One region of the Streptomyces sp. NPDC030222 genome, then DNA from elsewhere that is predicted to be linked to it. Evidence: riboswitches for the same ligand, from Rfam matches in the RefSeq annotation. Region 1 holds a riboswitch; each other region holds the start of a gene.

The links. Region 1 has a riboswitch for cyclic di-AMP ahead of ACZ4Z5_RS05450 (M23 family metallopeptidase). Riboswitches for the same ligand answer to the same signal wherever they lie in the genome.
Region 2: linked by a shared signal. The riboswitch ahead of ACZ4Z5_RS15835 (transglycosylase family protein) and the one ahead of ACZ4Z5_RS05450 (M23 family metallopeptidase) in region 1 are both predicted to bind cyclic di-AMP.
Region 3: linked by a shared signal. The riboswitch ahead of ACZ4Z5_RS04735 (M23 family metallopeptidase) and the one ahead of ACZ4Z5_RS05450 (M23 family metallopeptidase) in region 1 are both predicted to bind cyclic di-AMP.

Annotation. Positions count from the first base shown of each region.
Region 1 is NZ_JBVICA010000003.1:139,947-145,217, reverse strand. Features, by position in the region: gene ACZ4Z5_RS05455 (SGNH/GDSL hydrolase family protein) at 1-666, opposite strand, end outside; gene ACZ4Z5_RS05450 (M23 family metallopeptidase) at 810-1,757, opposite strand; cyclic di-AMP (ydaO/yuaA leader) riboswitch at 1,762-1,921, opposite strand; gene ACZ4Z5_RS05445 (tyrosine-protein phosphatase) at 2,432-3,250, shown strand; gene ACZ4Z5_RS05440 (DUF6126 family protein) at 3,279-3,425, opposite strand; gene ACZ4Z5_RS05435 (helix-turn-helix domain-containing protein) at 3,427-4,062, opposite strand; gene ACZ4Z5_RS05430 (aspartate aminotransferase family protein) at 4,150-5,271, opposite strand, start outside.
Region 2 is NZ_JBVICA010000009.1:147,745-153,015, forward strand. Features, by position in the region: gene ACZ4Z5_RS15815 (SurA N-terminal domain-containing protein) at 1-10, shown strand, start outside; gene ACZ4Z5_RS15820 (nucleoside triphosphate pyrophosphohydrolase) at 20-1,027, shown strand; gene ACZ4Z5_RS15825 (cytochrome P450 family protein) at 1,054-2,319, shown strand; gene ACZ4Z5_RS15830 (transglycosylase family protein) at 2,500-3,489, shown strand; cyclic di-AMP (ydaO/yuaA leader) riboswitch at 3,652-3,845, shown strand; gene ACZ4Z5_RS15835 (transglycosylase family protein) at 3,849-4,493, shown strand; gene eno (phosphopyruvate hydratase) at 4,737-5,271, shown strand, end outside.
Region 3 is NZ_JBVICA010000002.1:465,918-471,188, forward strand. Features, by position in the region: gene ACZ4Z5_RS04730 (PP2C family protein-serine/threonine phosphatase) at 136-1,530, shown strand; cyclic di-AMP (ydaO/yuaA leader) riboswitch at 1,821-1,957, shown strand; gene ACZ4Z5_RS04735 (M23 family metallopeptidase) at 1,968-3,020, shown strand; gene ACZ4Z5_RS04740 (PrsW family intramembrane metalloprotease) at 3,240-4,805, opposite strand; gene trmB (tRNA (guanosine(46)-N7)-methyltransferase TrmB) at 4,931-5,271, opposite strand, start outside.

The DNA.
Region 1 (5,271 bases):
CGGCGGCTCCGGGGGCCAGGGCTGGTCGGGGTCGGCGGGAACGTCGAGCCCGAGGACCTGGGCGGCCCGGAGGGCGACGCGGGTGTGCCCCTCTGGCGAGAGGTGCAGCCTGTCGTCGTCCCAGGCCCTCCTGTCCTGGACGGACTTCAGGGACCACAGGTCGAGCACCGGGCAGTCGTACCGGTCGGCGATGGCCCGGACGTGCGCCGTGTAGGTCGCGATCTTGCCGCGCAGATGGCGGAGGACCGGCACTCCGCGGGTGTCGAAGCCGGTGGTGACCATGACGGTGCCCACGGCGGACGTGAGGTCGGCGACGGCCCGCTCGAAGCGCTCGGCGACGTCGTCGGGGTCGCTGCCGGGCCGGATGATGTCGTTGCCGCCGGCGCAGAAGCTCACCAGGTCCGGGGCGAGTTCCCTGGCCCGGGGCACCTGCTCGGCGACGATCTGGTCGAGCAGCCTGCCGCGCACGGCGAGGTTGGCGTACCGGAAGGTGTCGTTGTTCTCGGGCAGCCGGTCGGCGAGGAGCACGGCGAACCGGTCGGCCCATCCGACGAACCGACCGTCGGGGCCGGGGTCGCCGACTCCTTCGGTGAAGCTGTCACCGACAGCCGCGTACGACCCGATGACGGTTCTGTCCTGGTGTGTTGATCTCGAATCGTCTGCCACATCGACACATCATTCACCCCTGGAAGTGACCTACGCCACCGTAAGGAGGGGTTGACGACGGGTGAGATAGACCACCCGAACGGTTTCGGCCTGCCGGGAATACCGCGAGGTACCCGGCAGGCCGAACGGTCCGCGTTCCTGCGTCAGATGGTGACGCCGTGCTGGCGGAGGTAGGCCAGCGGATCCAGGTCCGAGCCGTAGTCCGGAGTGGTCCGGATCTCGAAGTGCAGGTGCGGACCGGAGGAGTTGCCGGTGCTGCCGGACAGGCCGATCTGCTGGCCCGGGCGCACGGTCTGCCCCGCCGAGACGGAGAGGGAGGACAGGTGGGCGTACTGCGAGTAGCGGCCGTCGGCGTGCTTGATGACGACCTGGTTGCCGTACGCGCCGGCCCAGCCCGCCGAGACGACGGTGCCGGCGCCGACGGCCTTGACGCTGGTGCCGGTGGGGGCGGCGAAGTCCACGCCGGTGTGGTAGCCGCTGGACCACATGGCGCCCGCCATGCGGTACGGGGTGGTGACCTGCGCGGCGACCGGGGCCACGAAGCCGGCGGCGCTCGGGGCGGCGGCCGTGTCGCCTGCCGCACCGGCGGGCGCGGCGGGCTTGGACTCGGCAGGGGCGGCCTTCGCGGGAGCGGCGACCTGGGCGGGAGCGGACTTGGCGGGGGCCCACGCGGTGCGGGTCGGCGTAGTGGCGGCCCGGTTGCGGCCGGCCTGGTTCTTGGCGCCGAGGGTGAGCTTGGTGCCCGGCTGGATGAGAGCGGGGTCGCCGCCGATGACACGCCGGTTGTCGTTGTAGAGCCGCATCCAGCCGCCGCGCACCTCGTGCTGCTCGGCGATCTTCGACAGGCAGTCGCCGGGGACCACGCGGTAGGTCTTCGGTGCGGCCTGCGGAGCGGCGGCCTTGACGGTCGCCGGGGCGGAGACTGCGGCGATGTGCCGGGGTGCCACGGCGGGGGCGGCCGCGGGGGCGGCGGCCTGGGCTCCGACGGTGCCGATGAGCGGGATGGCGAGTGCGGCGCCACCGGTGCCGGCCGCGACGAAGCCGCGGGTGATCGGCGTGGACTTGGGACGACGGTGCTTGCCCTTGGGCATGGCGCATTCCTCTCCTGCGCCTGCGAGGTGAGCTGTCGGGTTCGGGCTGGAGATGCCCGGCCGCGCCGAGGCGCGACTTCACCCCGAGCCGTCCCGGTGCGGACACCGGCACGGCGGCTTACCTGGTTCCCCCGCTCCTGCCGCAAAGGTGGTGGGTGCGGTATTCCGGGCGGCGGCAGGATTCGGCGGTCCGCCCGGATTCGACGGCGACGCTAAACGAATGGGGCGGCACGGACAAGGAGTGCATTTTCGGTACGGCATAGCAGAGCGGAAATCATGCCGGAATTCCGGTGACACTCCGTTTATTTCCGATCATTGAAACCAATGCGACCCTTGGGACTTGGGCCCCCAGGACGGACACATACCGTCACAGATGAGATCCTGCTCACCCGGGCCGATACCGGGAATTCCCTCCCCATTACAGATATGGAGCCTTATGGAGAGTTCACTCTAAAAACCCTCAAATCGGACAGTTCACCCTGATTCGGCTTTTCCATCCGGAAGGTCGTCGGGAAGGCCATCCGGAAGACGACCCGGAACGCCGCCCGGGGCGCCGTCGGGGGCGCGAAGGGGCTTTGCGCACCTCGAGAAGGTTGCCCGAGGAACCTGTGTCGTATCGTCTGACAAAGCCACGGCGATCAGGCGCCGCCGGCAGGGACACTTCAGGAGCCCCCGTGACGCAGCAGATTCCGCAGGTGTCGTCGGCCGAGCGCGAGCCCGAGCTCGCCGGAGTGCGGAACTTCCGTGACGTGGGCGGACTGCCGACCGTGGACGGCAGGAGGATCCGCTACGGACGGCTCTACCGCAGTGGGCACCTGGCGCACGCCACCGACACCGACGCCTCGTTTCTCGCCGCACTGGGGCTGCACACGATCTTCGACTTCCGCAACTCCGCCGACCAGAAGCTGGAGGGACCCGACGTCGCCCTGCCGGGCGTGCGGAACGTCAACATCCCGCTGTCCGACCCGGCCGACGGCGCCGAGTTCTGGAAGATGGTCCGCGACGGGAGCATCGACGAACTGCGTGACATCCTCGCCGACGGCAAGGCGGCGAAGCGCATGTCCGACTCCTACCGCGAGATCATCACGCAGCGCACTGCCGAACACAGCCGCGTCCTTCACGCGTTGGCGGAGGACAGCGTCCCCGCCCTGATGCACTGCGCGGCCGGCAAGGACCGCGCGGGCCTGTCGATCGCGGTGACGCTGCTCGCCGTCGGCGTCGAGCGGGACGCCATCGAAGCCGACTACCTCAAGTCCAACGACCCGCACCGCCGTTACAAGGTGCACCGCGGCGGGGACCACACGGCCACCATCCCGGACGAGGTGATGGAACTGCTCAGCCCCCTGTTCGACGCCCGCAGCGAGTATCTGGCCTCGGCGTTCACCGCCATCGAGGAGACCTGGGGCTCGACCGGGCGCTACCTCACCGACGGCCTGGGCCTGGCCCCGGAGACACGTGAGCGGCTCCGCGAGCGGCTGGTCGACGGCGGCTGACGACGGCCGGCGGGTCCGGCCTCCCGGGTCAGCGCTGCGCGCCCAGGGTGAAGAGCAGATAGACGAAGGCCGCGAAGAGATGGCCCGCCACGATGTACACGAAGAGGCGGATCGCCAGACCGCGCGGGATGCGCTCCTCGACGTAGCGGCGGGCTGCGGACTTGTCTTCCGGCATGTCAGATCTCCCGGGTTCTGTGCTGTGAGCCGCCGTCGCCGAGACAGAGTCCCGAGGCGGCGGTCTGCAGCAGGGTGTGGACGAACAGCAGCTCGGCACCCTCGGGGGTGACGGCCGCGATGCGGTGCGGGGTGAGCGAGTCGAAGTGCGCGGAGTCGCCGGTGCCCAGCTCGTGCACCCGCTCCCCCAGCACCAGCCGCAGCCGGCCGGAGAGCACGTACAGCCACTCCTCGCCGGGGTGGATCCGCACGAGGTCGCCCTGCGCCCCGTGCGGCACACGGACGTGCAGGGCCTGCATGGCCCTCCCCGGACCGCCGGCCTGCCGGTAGCTCCAGCCGTCGGCCTCCTGGGCCACGCTGCCGGTGGCCCGCAGCACCGCGTGGGGCTCGACGGGGGCCTCGCCGAGTACGTCCGACACCGTCGTACCGTAGACGCGCGCCAGGGCGAGCAGCATCGGCAGCGAGGGCTGCCGATGCCCGGTCTCCAGCCGGGAGAGATGGGCCGGGGAGAGTCCGGCGCGCCGGGCGGCGGCCTCCAGGGTGAGGCCGCCGCGGCGGCGGAGCTCACGCAGCCGGGGCGCGACCTCGGGCAGGCTCTCGGCGGCCTCGCCGGCCCCCGGTCCGGGGTGGTTGGTCATGGCCTCATTGAGCCAGACTCATGCCTCCAGGGCAAATTTCTTGCCTCATGGGCAAAGATGCTCGGGCGGCGGGTGCCGGGGCCGGGTTCAGCGGTTGGCCATGGCCTGCTTGACCAGCGTCTTCCCGAAGTCCCACATGAGGCCGCCACCGGTGTGTGCGTCGTCCATCACCTCGATGAACGCCTCCACGAACCGGTCGACCTCCTTCTCCCCCACGATGAGCGGCGGGATCAGTTTGATCACCTCCAGACGGTCCCCGGAGACCTGGGTGAGGATGCGGTGCCGTCGCAGCAGCGGCACCACGACCATCTGCGCGAACAGTCCCTTGCGGGCCGCCTGGAGCATGGTCCAGCGGCTGCGCAGCTTCAGCGAGTCCGGCCGGCCGAACTCGATGCCGATCATCAGTCCGCGCCCGCGGACGTCATGGAGCAGTTCGTACCGGCCGACCAGCTCGGTCAGCCGGGACTTGAGCAGCTCGCCGGTCCGCCGGGCGTTCGCGACGACGTTCTCGTCCTCCAGCACGGAGAGCACTGCGAGGCCGGCCACCATGGCCTGGGCGTTGGACCCGAAGCTGGCCGAGTGGACGAGCACCCGGTCCATCGACGCAAAGACCTTCTTGAAGATCCAGTCCTTGCCCAGGGTCGCTCCGACGGGCACATAGCCCCCCGAGAGGGACTTGGCCACGCACACCAGGTCCGGTTCGACGCCGTCCCCGTGCTGGTGCGCGTAGAAGTCACCGGTCCTGCCGAGTCCGGTCTGCACTTCGTCGAGGATCAGCAGCGCCTTGTGCCGGTGCAGCAGTTCCCGGGCGGCACGCAGATAGCCGGGCGGTGCCTCGTGCACGCCCTTCCCCTGGATGGGCTCGACGACGAGGGCGGCCACGTCGCCGCGCCTCAGTTCCCTCTCCAGCGCGGACAGGTCGCCGAGCGGGACGGCGGTGTCCGGGAGCAGCGGGGCGAAACCCTCCCGGAAGCAGCGCTCGCCGTTCACCGACAGGGAACCGGCGGTCAGGCCGTGGAAGGCGTGGTCGCAGTAGAGCACCCGGGGTCGCCCCGTGGCGCAGCGGGCGAACTTGAGTGCGGTCTCGACGGCCTCGGTGCCGCTGTTGCCGAAGAAGACCCGGTCCAGGTAGGGGCTCTGGGCGAGCAGCCGCTCGGCGAGCAGGCCGGGCAGCGGCGGGCAGTCGAAGCGGGTGAGGTCGGCGAGCGA
Region 2 (5,271 bases), on a different contig from region 1:
GGCGGGGTAGTTTCGGAGGGTGACCCGCGAAGACACCCCCGACCGCCGCAGCACCGCACCCGACGCCCCCGGCACGGGACGCGTGGTGCTGCTCACCGCCAGCCACCGGGTGGCGCCGGGACTGCTGTCCTGGCCCGCGTGGCAGACCCTGCGCACCGCCGACCGGGTGCTGTGCGCCGACCCGGGCCACCCCCAGCTGCCGTATCTGCGTGAGGCCGGCGTCGAGGTCGAGCACACCGCTCCCACCGCTCGGGAACTGCTGGAGGCCTGCGCGGGCGGGCGGACCGTCGTCGTCCTGCCGTCCGGCGAGGGGGACAGGGCACTGACCGACGGGCTCGCCCGGCTCGCCGGCTCGGGCCGGGTGGCCATGCCGGAGCTGGAGCTGCTGCCCGGCTCGTACGATCTGCCGGGCTCCCGGCTGCTCGACCTCGTCCAGGTCATGGACCGCATCCGCGTCGAGTGCCCCTGGTCCTCGCAGCAGACCCACAAGGGCCTCGCCAAGTACGGCATCGAGGAGGCGTACGAACTCGTCGAGGCGATCGAGGACGGCGACCGGGACGAACTGCGCGAGGAACTGGGCGACGTCCTGCTCCAGGTCGTCTTCCACGCCCGGATCGCCGAGGAGGACCCGGAGGAGCCGTTCTCCGTCGACGACGTGGCCGGGACGATCGTGGAGAAGCTGATCCACCGCCACCCGCACGTCTTCGGCGAGGAGACCGCCGAGACCGCGGAGGACGTCAAGGAGCACTGGCTGCGCACCAAGGCCGCGGAGAAGCAGCGCGAGTCGGTCACCGACGGCGTACCGCTGGGCCAGCCGGGTCTGGCCCTCGTCGCGAAGCTCGCCTCCCGGGTCCGTACGGCGGGGCTGGACGTCCCGCTGCCAGCCGGTGACGGCATCGGCTACGAACTCCTCGCCCTGGCCGTCCGCGCCCAGTCCGAGGGCGTCGACCCGGAGGCCGCGCTGCGCGCCGCGGGCCGTGCCTACCGTGACGCCATCCGCGTGGCCGAGGGACTGCCCGACCGGTGACTGACCGTCGGGGCTAACGTCGAGGGGTGAACGCCGACAGCCCCGCCCACGACTCCGCAGGAACGCCTCCCCAGCTCTTCACCTGGGAGTTCGCCTCCGACCCCTATCCCGCGTACGCCTGGCTGCGGGAGCACGCGCCGGTGCACCGCACCAGGCTGCCCAGCGGGGTCGAGGCCTGGCTGGTGACGCGGTACGCGGACGCCAAGCAGGCGCTGGCCGACCAGCGGCTGTCGAAGAATCCCGCGCACCATGACGAACCCGCCCACGCCAAGGGGAAGACGGGCATTCCCGGCGAGCGCAAGGCCGAGCTGATGACGCATCTGCTCAACATCGACCCGCCGGACCACACCCGGCTGCGGCGGCTGGTGTCCAAGGCGTTCACCCCGCGCCGCGTCGCGGAGTTCGCGCCGCGCGTGCAGGAGCTGACGGACCGTCTCATCGACGGCTTTGCAACAAAAGGGGAGGCCGACCTCATCCACGAATTCGCCTTCCCGCTCCCCATTTACGCCATTTGCGACATGCTCGGGGTCCCCTCGGAAGACCAGGACGACTTCCGTGACTGGGCGGGAATGATGATCCGGCACGGGGGAGGTCCGCGCGGCGGGGTCGCCCGTTCGGTGAAGAGGATGCGGGGCTATCTGGCCGAGCTCATCCACCGCAAGCGGGAGGACCCGGGCGAGGACCTGATCTCCGGTCTGATCCGGGCCAGTGACCACGGCGAGCACCTGACCGAGAACGAAGCCGCCGCGATGGCGTTCATCCTGCTCTTCGCCGGCTTCGAGACGACCGTCAACCTCATCGGCAACGGCACCTACGCACTGCTGCGGAACCCCGTCCAGCGGGAGCGGTTGCAGACGTCGCTGGCCGCCGGGGAGACCGGCCTGCTGGCAACGGGCGTCGAGGAACTGCTGCGCTACGACGGGCCGGTGGAGCTCGCGACGTGGCGGTTCGCCACGCAAGCGCTTTCCCTCGGGGGGGAGCGCATCGAGGCCGGCGATCCCGTGCTGGTCGTTCTCGCCGCCGCCGACCGTGATCCGGAGCGCTTCGACGACCCGGACACGCTGGACCTGGCCCGGCGCGACAACCAGCACCTCGGCTACGGGCACGGCATCCACTACTGCCTCGGAGCGCCGCTGGCAAGACTGGAGGGCCAGACGGCACTTGCGACGCTCCTGACCCGCTTGCCCGATCTGCGGCTTGCGGTCGATCCAGCCGATTTGCGATGGCGTGGGGGACTCATCATGCGGGGATTGCGCACATTGCCCGTAGAGTTCACCCCTCATCGAAACTGACGCACCATCAAATTCGTGACTTTCACGTGATCTGCGCTGCATCGACTTGTGACTGACGTTCGAATGCGGCTAGGTTCACCGTCCATCCCAGTAGTCACGCGAAAGGCCCACCGCATGCGCTCCGGGAACGGTAGACACCGCCGACCCCGTCAGGCTCCCGCCCTTGTCGTCGCCGCGGGGGTGACCGGCTCCGCACTGGCCCTTCCGCTGCTCGCGGCGGCCAACGCCAACGCCGCCGACGCGGAGACCTGGAACAGGGTCGCCGACTGCGAGAGCGGCCGGATGTGGAGTGCCGACTTCGGCAACGGCGAGTACGGCGGTCTCCAGCTCACGCAGGAGCAGTGGGACGCCTACGGCGGCTCCGCCTACGCGTCGCGCCCGGACCTCGCCAGCCGCGCCCAGCAGATCGCCGTCGCGGAGAAGGTCCTCGCCGGCAGCGGCCCCGACGCCTGGCAGTCCTGCGCGGTGAGCGCCGGACTGGCCGAGGGCGGCGCCCATGCGGACGTGGACCCGGGAACCCCCGTGCAGCCGGTGAAGCCCACGAATCCGGTGGAGTCCGACAAGGCGAACGAGTCGGATGGATCGAATGGGTCGGACAAGTCCGGCGAACAGGGCGAGGGTGGCGAGTCCGTCGAGGGTGCGGCAGCGGACGCGGCCGAGGGGGCCGTCGCCGTCGCTCCGGAGGCCGGTACGACCGGTGCGCCCGCACGCGGCGCCGAGGGAGCCGCGAAGGGTGCCGCGGAGGAGGTCGAAACCGGGGCCCCGGGTGCCACGGAGTCCACGGCCCCCGAGGTCCAGGCCGGTACCGGCAAGCATCGCGGAGTCCCGGCTGCTGAAGCCGGGGCAGATGCTGGCAATACGGACAATATCCACCAGAGTGGCCGTCATGCCTCACGAGGTGACGGATCGGCGCGTGACGCGGCCGTCGGTGCCGATGCCTACACCGTCAGGCCCGGTGACAACCTGTCGGTCATCGTCGACGAGCAGCAGCTTGACGGCGGCTGGGCGGCCCTCTACGAGGCGAACCGCGAGACGATCGGCGCCAACCCGAATCTCATTCGCCCTGGCCAGAGCCTTGCACTCGGAACGTCTGCAACGGAGGGCGAGACCGAGGCCACAGAGTCGGCCGAGGCGGGCAAGTCGGACAACTTGCTCATCAATCACAAGTAGTTCGCGGCGGATTGTCCGTTTCTGTGTAAGTGAGACATGAGTCTCTTTGACCCTGATCGGCTTTGTACCGCGCCGAGATGTGTGTTTACGGTCGTAACCGCTCGCCACCGCGAGCCCCGACGACCGCACGCCGAGTCCTGCCGGCGGACGCCGGGACCATGCGTCGCGCAAGCGCCGAAGGCAGGAGCGGGGGACCCAAGGTAAGTGCCGGGCCTGGCCGTTGACACGCGTCCTCTGTGACGCCGTGTCGGACGGCCTTGGCCGGCTAGGGGTGGAGCCGCGCGCCCAGCGCGCGGCCGGGCACTCATCCGGCCCGAACCCGACAGCTCACCTCGCAGGCGTCGGTGAGGAGTCGAACCATGCTGTTTTCCAGCAAGGGCAAGCACCGTCGTCCGTCCAAGGCCACCCGTCTCGTCGCGTACGCCGGTGTCGCCGGCGCCGCCGTCGCCGTGCCGCTCATGGCGTCCGGGTCCGCGTCCGCCGCGACCGCCGCCGAGTGGGAGAAGGTCGCCCAGTGCGAGTCCACCGGCAACTGGTCCATCAACACCGGCAACGGCTACTACGGCGGCCTGCAGTTCTCGGCCTCCACCTGGGCGGCGTACGGCGGCACCGCCTACGCGCCGACCGCCGACAAGGCGACCAAGCAGCAGCAGATCCTGATCGCCGAGAAGGTCCTCGCCGGACAGGGCAAGGGCGCCTGGCCCGTCTGCGGTGTCGGTCTCTCCAATGCCCCCTACACCGGCGCCGTGACCGCTGCCCCCAAGCCCGCCGTGTCGAAGCCCGCCGCGCCGAAGGCCGCCGTCGCGGCGGAGCGGGCCTCCCGGAGCGAGGCCCGACCGGCCGTCAAGAAGGCCGTCTACACCGTCAAGGCCGGTGACACCCTCGGCGGCATCGCGACCCAGCAGAAGGTCAAGGGCGGCTGGAAGAAGCTCTTCGAGCTGAACAAGGACGTCCTCAAGAGCGCCGACCTGATCCTCCCGGGACAGAAGCTCCGTCTCGCCTGAGCGTGCATCACCTCTTCTGAGGCGATGCATCCGCCGACCGCCCCGGCCCGGTGCGCTTTTCCCCCCGTGCGCGCCGGGTCGGGGCTTCTTCCCGTTTCGGTGTCGTAAGGCCGGATCGCAGGCTTTCGTGATTCTTTTCGTCCCACGGGGCGGGCACCGGCGGGGCTCCGCCCCCGGGCCGGTTAGTCTCTTGCCGCAAGGCCAAAGAGACCATGCGTTTCAAGCGTCACATCCCAGAAGGAGATGCTCGTGCCGTCCATCGACGTCGTCGTAGCCCGGGAAATCCTCGACTCCCGAGGCAACCCCACCGTCGAGGTCGAGGTCGGCCTCGACGACGGCAGCACCGGCCGTGCTGCCGTGCCGTCCGGTGCCTCCACCGGTGCGTTCGAGGCCCTCGAGCTCCGCGACGGTGACACGAACCGCTACGGCGGCAAGGGTGTCGAGAAGGCCGTCCTCGCCGTCATCGAGCAGATCGGCCCCGAGCTGGTCGGCTACGACGCCACCGAGCAGCGTCTGATCGACCAGGCGATGTTCGACCTGGACGCCACCCCGGACAAGTCCTCGCTCGGCGCCAACGCCATCCTCGGTGTCTCCCTCGCCGTCGCGCACGCCGCGTCCGAGGCCTCCGACCTGCCGCTCTTCCGCTACCTCGGCGGACCCAACGCGCACGTCCTGCCCGTGCCGATGATGAACATCCTCAACGGCGGAGCCCACGCGGACTCCAACGTCGACATCCAGGAGTTCATGATCGCCCCGATCGGCGCCGAGTCGTTCTCCG
Region 3 (5,271 bases), on a different contig from region 1:
CAGGGGCGGCACAGAGGCTCGGACGGCAGGGGCACGGACGCAGGGCCACCGACGGGTAGTCCGGATGGCCGAGGCCCGCTCGTCGTTCGGCGCGGCTCCGGCCACTCCGGACGCGGCGCGGTACCGTCCGCAGCCGTGGGCGGACTGGGCAGGAACGACGGGAACGACCTGAACGACGACAGGAGGAACCCCGACGACGGCGAGGGCCCGAGCGGGCGGAACGGCCGCGGAAAGGGTCCGGGCGGCGGCGCGCCGGAGAACACGCGGCGTGGGTCGGCCCTCCACGGGACGGTCAGCCCACAGGCCGCCGACCGCCCCGCGGCCGCCGACCGTTCCCGGGCAACCGGCCACGCGACCGGTGCGACCGGTGCGGCCGGCGGTGCGACCGGCAGCGACCCCTCCGATGACGGTGACGGTTCCCGTCGTGGCGCCGGGCGCTTCGTCCGGGCCCTCCCCGTCCTCCTCATCGTCGCGGGCATCGTCATCGACCTCGCCACCCCGGCCGAAGTCACCGCCGCCCCCTTCTTCTCCGCCGCTCCGCTGATCGCGGCACCGTTCTTCTCGTTCCTCGTCACGGTCGTCACCGGCGTGACCTCGGTGCTCGCCGTGCTGCTGCTGGCCTTCCTGCACGGTCCGGAAGCCCGCGCGGAGTGGGCGACGGAGCTGTCGACCGTGGTGACGGTGGCGGTGCTCGCCATGGTGATCAACCGGGTGGTGCGGCGCAGCGGGGAGCGGCTGGCCTCGGCACGGGTGATCGCGGAGACGGCCCAGCGGGCGGTGCTGCCGACCCCGCTCGACCGGATCGGCGGACTCCGGGTCGCCGCGCGGTACGAGGCGGCGCAGGAGGACGCGTTCATCGGGGGTGATCTGTACGCGGTGCAGGACACCCCCTTCGGGGTGCGGCTGGTCCTGGGGGACGTACGGGGCAAGGGCATGGAGGCGGTGGCGGCGGTGGCCGTCCTCATCGGCGCGTTCCGGGAGGCCGCGGCGCGGGAGAGCAGCCTCGACGCGGTGGCGCGCCGGCTCGAGCAGGCGCTCGGCCGGGAGGGCACGCGACGGTCCAGGACCGAGGAGGCCGAGGGTTTCGCCACGGCCGTCCTGGCGGAGATCCCGCCGGGCGGGTCCGTCGTACGCCTGGTGAACCGCGGGCATCCGGAGCCGCTGATGCTCCACGCGGACGGGACGCTGACCGTGCTGGCGCCCACCGAGCCGGCGCTGCCACTGGGAATGTCGGAGCTGGTCTCCTGGTCGGGCCGGACGGACGAGACACCCTTTCCACCTGGTTCGACGCTTTTGTTCTACACGGACGGCCTGTCGGAGGCCCGGGACGAGCGGGGGGACTTCTACGATCCGCAGGCCCGGCTGGCCGACCGGACCTTCGACGGACCGCAGGACCTCCTCGACGTCCTCGTCGGCGATGTGAACCAGTACACAGGCGGCAATTCGACGGACGACATGGCGCTGCTGGCGGTGGCGAGCCCGGCGGAACAGCGGCCGGACCGGGGCAGGGCGATCCCCGCAGCCCCATGACGTCCGTGGTGCCGCAGTTGCTGGTGCGCAGCCACCCCCGCCCCGCATCGTTGCCACGCTCCGTAATCGCGTGGCACCCGTGCGCATAACAATTGATGCACCGTCAGGAACTGGCGGGGTGGATGCGCAACTGAATTACCGTCAACTCGACCGCATCTGAGAGTGTATGTCCGGATAAGTTCAGGCCCAAGCTCTTAACGATCACTGGGAAGCGCTTGGAATCGGACCCCGCTGTCTATTAACGTTCGATAACGCAGCGCGGTCGTCCCAGCCGTCGCCGGACGGCACCGTGCGCACATGCGCCGAATCCCGCAAGGGAACCGGGGAACCACCAACTTGGGGTGAATCGGGCGCCTTTCGAGGCCCGTAGGAGACCTTCCTGCTCCGAACCCGTCAGCTAACCCGGTAGGCGAAGGGAAGGAAAGGAGCGCGCCTTCGTGGCGTCCAACAGGCCTGCCGAAGCCCCCACGGCTCTCGCCGGTTCCGCGTCCCTCGCATCCGTCTACGGGACCGGCCCGGCCGAGAACGAGACGTGGGAGGAGTGGAACCCCTCCGCGGAGACCGTCAGGCCCGTCCGCGGCAGGCACCGGGTCGCCAAGCAGCGCGGCGGTCTGGCCCGCAGCTCCACAGTCCTCGGCGTCGGTGTGATCGCGGCCGTCGGCGCGGGTGGCCTCGCCACCGCGCAGGACAAGCCCCCGGTCTCCATCTCGCTGCCCGACCTCCCGGACGCCGAGTCCATTCCGGGCATCGGCTCCCTGCTCGAGGACGACAGCAAGGCGGCACCCAAGCCGGACGAGGTCGTCGCCGCCACCCCGTTCACCTCCGCCGGAGTCACCGACGCGGACATCAAGCAGGGCAGCACCGACGCCGGTGAGGCACTGCGCGCCCGGATCCTCCAGCAGGCCGAGCAGCAGCAGGCAAGCGCGGAGGCCGCGGCCGCCGAGGCCGCGGAGAAGGCCGCCGCCGACAAGGCCGCAGCCGAGTCCAAGGCGAAGCAGGAAGCAGCGGCGAAGAAGGCCGCCGAGGAGAAGGCGGCCGCCGAGAAGGCCGCTGCGGAGAAGGCCGAGGCCGAGCGTCTCGCCAAGCTCGCGGCGAGCTACTCGCTGCCCACCTCCTCGTACACGATCACCTCCACCTACGGTCAGTCCGGGTCCATGTGGTCCTCCGGCTACCACACCGGACTGGACTTCGCCGCCCCGACCGGTACGCCGGTCAAGGCCGTGCACGGCGGTACGATCAAGTCGGCCGGCTGGTCCGGCGCCTACGGCTACCGGATCGTGCTCGAGCTCAGCGACGGCACGGAGATCTGGTACTGCCACCTGTCCTCCATGACCGTCACCTCCGGCCAGGTCTCCACCGGCCAGACCATCGGCCGCGTCGGCGCGACCGGCAATGTCACCGGCCCGCACCTCCACATGGAGGTCAAGTCGTCCGGCGGCAGCACCCTGGACCCGATGGCCTGGATGCGCAGCAAGGGCCTCACCCCCTGATCCGTACGCACTGAGCCCCGCCCTCGAACCCCGGCAGCCCTGGCGCACTCCCCCCGACGCCTGGGCTGCCGGTCTTTTCGTCCCCGGATCCTCCGTCGTCCCCGGATCCTCCGTCGTCCCCGGATCCTCGGTCGTCCCGGGCTTGTCGGTTGTCCCGGGCTTTTCGGTACTCCGGCCGCGTCTGAGCGGCACCCCCACTCCGGCCCGCAGGTGCGGACGTCAGTCCCGCAGATACGGATTCCCTCCCGGGTGGCCGTGCGGTACCGGGTGCGGTGCCGGGTTCCGGTAGGGGCCCGGATGTGACGGGCCCTGGTGGGGGAACGGGCCCGGATGTGACGCGCCCTGGTCGGGGAACGGGCCCGGCGCCTGTCCTGCCTGCCACGGTGCGTACCGGCCGGGCACCGGCTGGGAGTAGGGCGCGGGCCGGGCGTACGGCGCCGGCCGGCCATGGGGCGCCGGGAACGCGGGCGGGAGCGACCCCGGGAACACGACCCGGCCCGAGGCCTGCGCCGCGTACGCCAGTGCCGGGCCGGCGACGTTCCTGCGGTGCCACAGGTGGTGCAGCAGTTCCTGCTCCCTGGCCGTGAAGTCCGGGCCCGGAGACTCCCGGCGCGCCCGGTGCCGCAGGAACGCCAGCGCCGTCGCGCACGCCTCGTACTCGCCGACCGCGTTCGCCGCCGCCGTGCCGCCGTACGTGCGGGCCGCGAAGGCACGCGCCATGGAGCGCGCCCGCATCGAGGACAGCGCGAGCGGCTCCAGAGGACCGAGCCAGCCGGCCAGCGCGTAGGCGGGCAGTTCCCCTCCGATCGTGCGCAGTTCACGCTGCCGGGTCCACACCGCCAGCCAGGTCAGCAGACCGAACGCCGGCACCATGAAGGCCAGGTAGACGATGGAGAACCCGAACGGGCCGAACACCGTGGAGCCGTTCCACAGCGCGTGCATGCCCATCGCCATCAGCAGCCCGAGCACCGGCGTCGCGTACTTGCGCAGCCGCCGTCCCCTGGCCGCCCGCGCCGCCAGACCGAAGCCGATGCCGGTCAGCGCGGTGAACAACGGATGCGCGAACGGCGACATCACGATCCGCACGAAGAAGGTGGCCGCCGTGACCGACGCCAGTCCCGAGCTGCCCGCCTCCTGGTCCTCGCCGAACGCGCTTCCCAGATACAGGATGTTCTCGGTGAAGGCGAAGCCGGTGGCGGTGAATCCGGCGAACACCACGCCGTCGACCACACCCGTGAAGTCCCGTCTGCGCAGCAGGAACAGCAGCAGCACGGCAGCCGCCTTGGCGCTCTCCTCGACGACCGGGGCGACGACCGTCGCCCCCAGCGTGTTCGCCCCGGCCGGGTCGGCGGTGGCCGTCGCTATCCACTGCGTGGCAAAGCTGTTCGCGATGATCGCCACCAGCGCCGCGGCGAACGCGCCCCACGCGAACGCGAAGACGAGATTGCCCCAGGGGCCGGGCTCCACCCGGTCCAGCCAGCGGAACGCCGCCAGCAGCAGCGGCAGCGGCAGGACGGCGAGGCCCAGCCCGACGAGGAAGCCCTCGGTGCCGGTCTCCTCGCGGACCATCGCCAGGATCACCAGCGCGGACAGGGCGAGCAGGACGACCACACCGCCCACGCGCACCGTCCTGCTGCGCCAGAACGCCGGGCGTGGCCGGTACCGCCACTGGGCGCGCGCCGGGACGGCGTCGAACCGCGGCTGCTCGGCGCATGCCGGAACCGCAGGGCTCGCAAGGTACCCGGCCGTCGGGCTCGGCTGGTGCTGCGGGGGAGAGTCGGACATCTGACGACCCTAACGAGCCGACCCTGTGCGTGCGACGCCGTATCCGGAGCCCGGGTACCGTATCCGCGGTCCAGAGCCGGGGAGTTGGGTCGTCGATACGTTCCCGCAGGAGCCGCGGACGCGTCTCAGCGGCGGCTGAACAGGAGGTCGTGGACGATGTGGCCCTTGTCGAGTCCCTGGCCCTCGAAACGGGTCAGCGGCCGGAAACCGGGCCGGGGCGCGTAGCCGCCGCCTTCGTGGGTGTTCTCGAAGTCGGGATGTGCGCCGAGGACCTCGAGCATCTGCTCGGCGTACGGCTCCCAGTCCGTGGCGCAGTGGATCACGCCGCCCGGCTTCATCCGGGTCGCGGCGAGCGTCAGGAACTCCGGCTGGATCAGCCGCCGCTTGTGATGCCGCTTCTTCGGCCACGGGTCCGGGAAGTACACACGGATCCCGTCGAGGGACCCGGGCGCGAGCATCTCCCGCA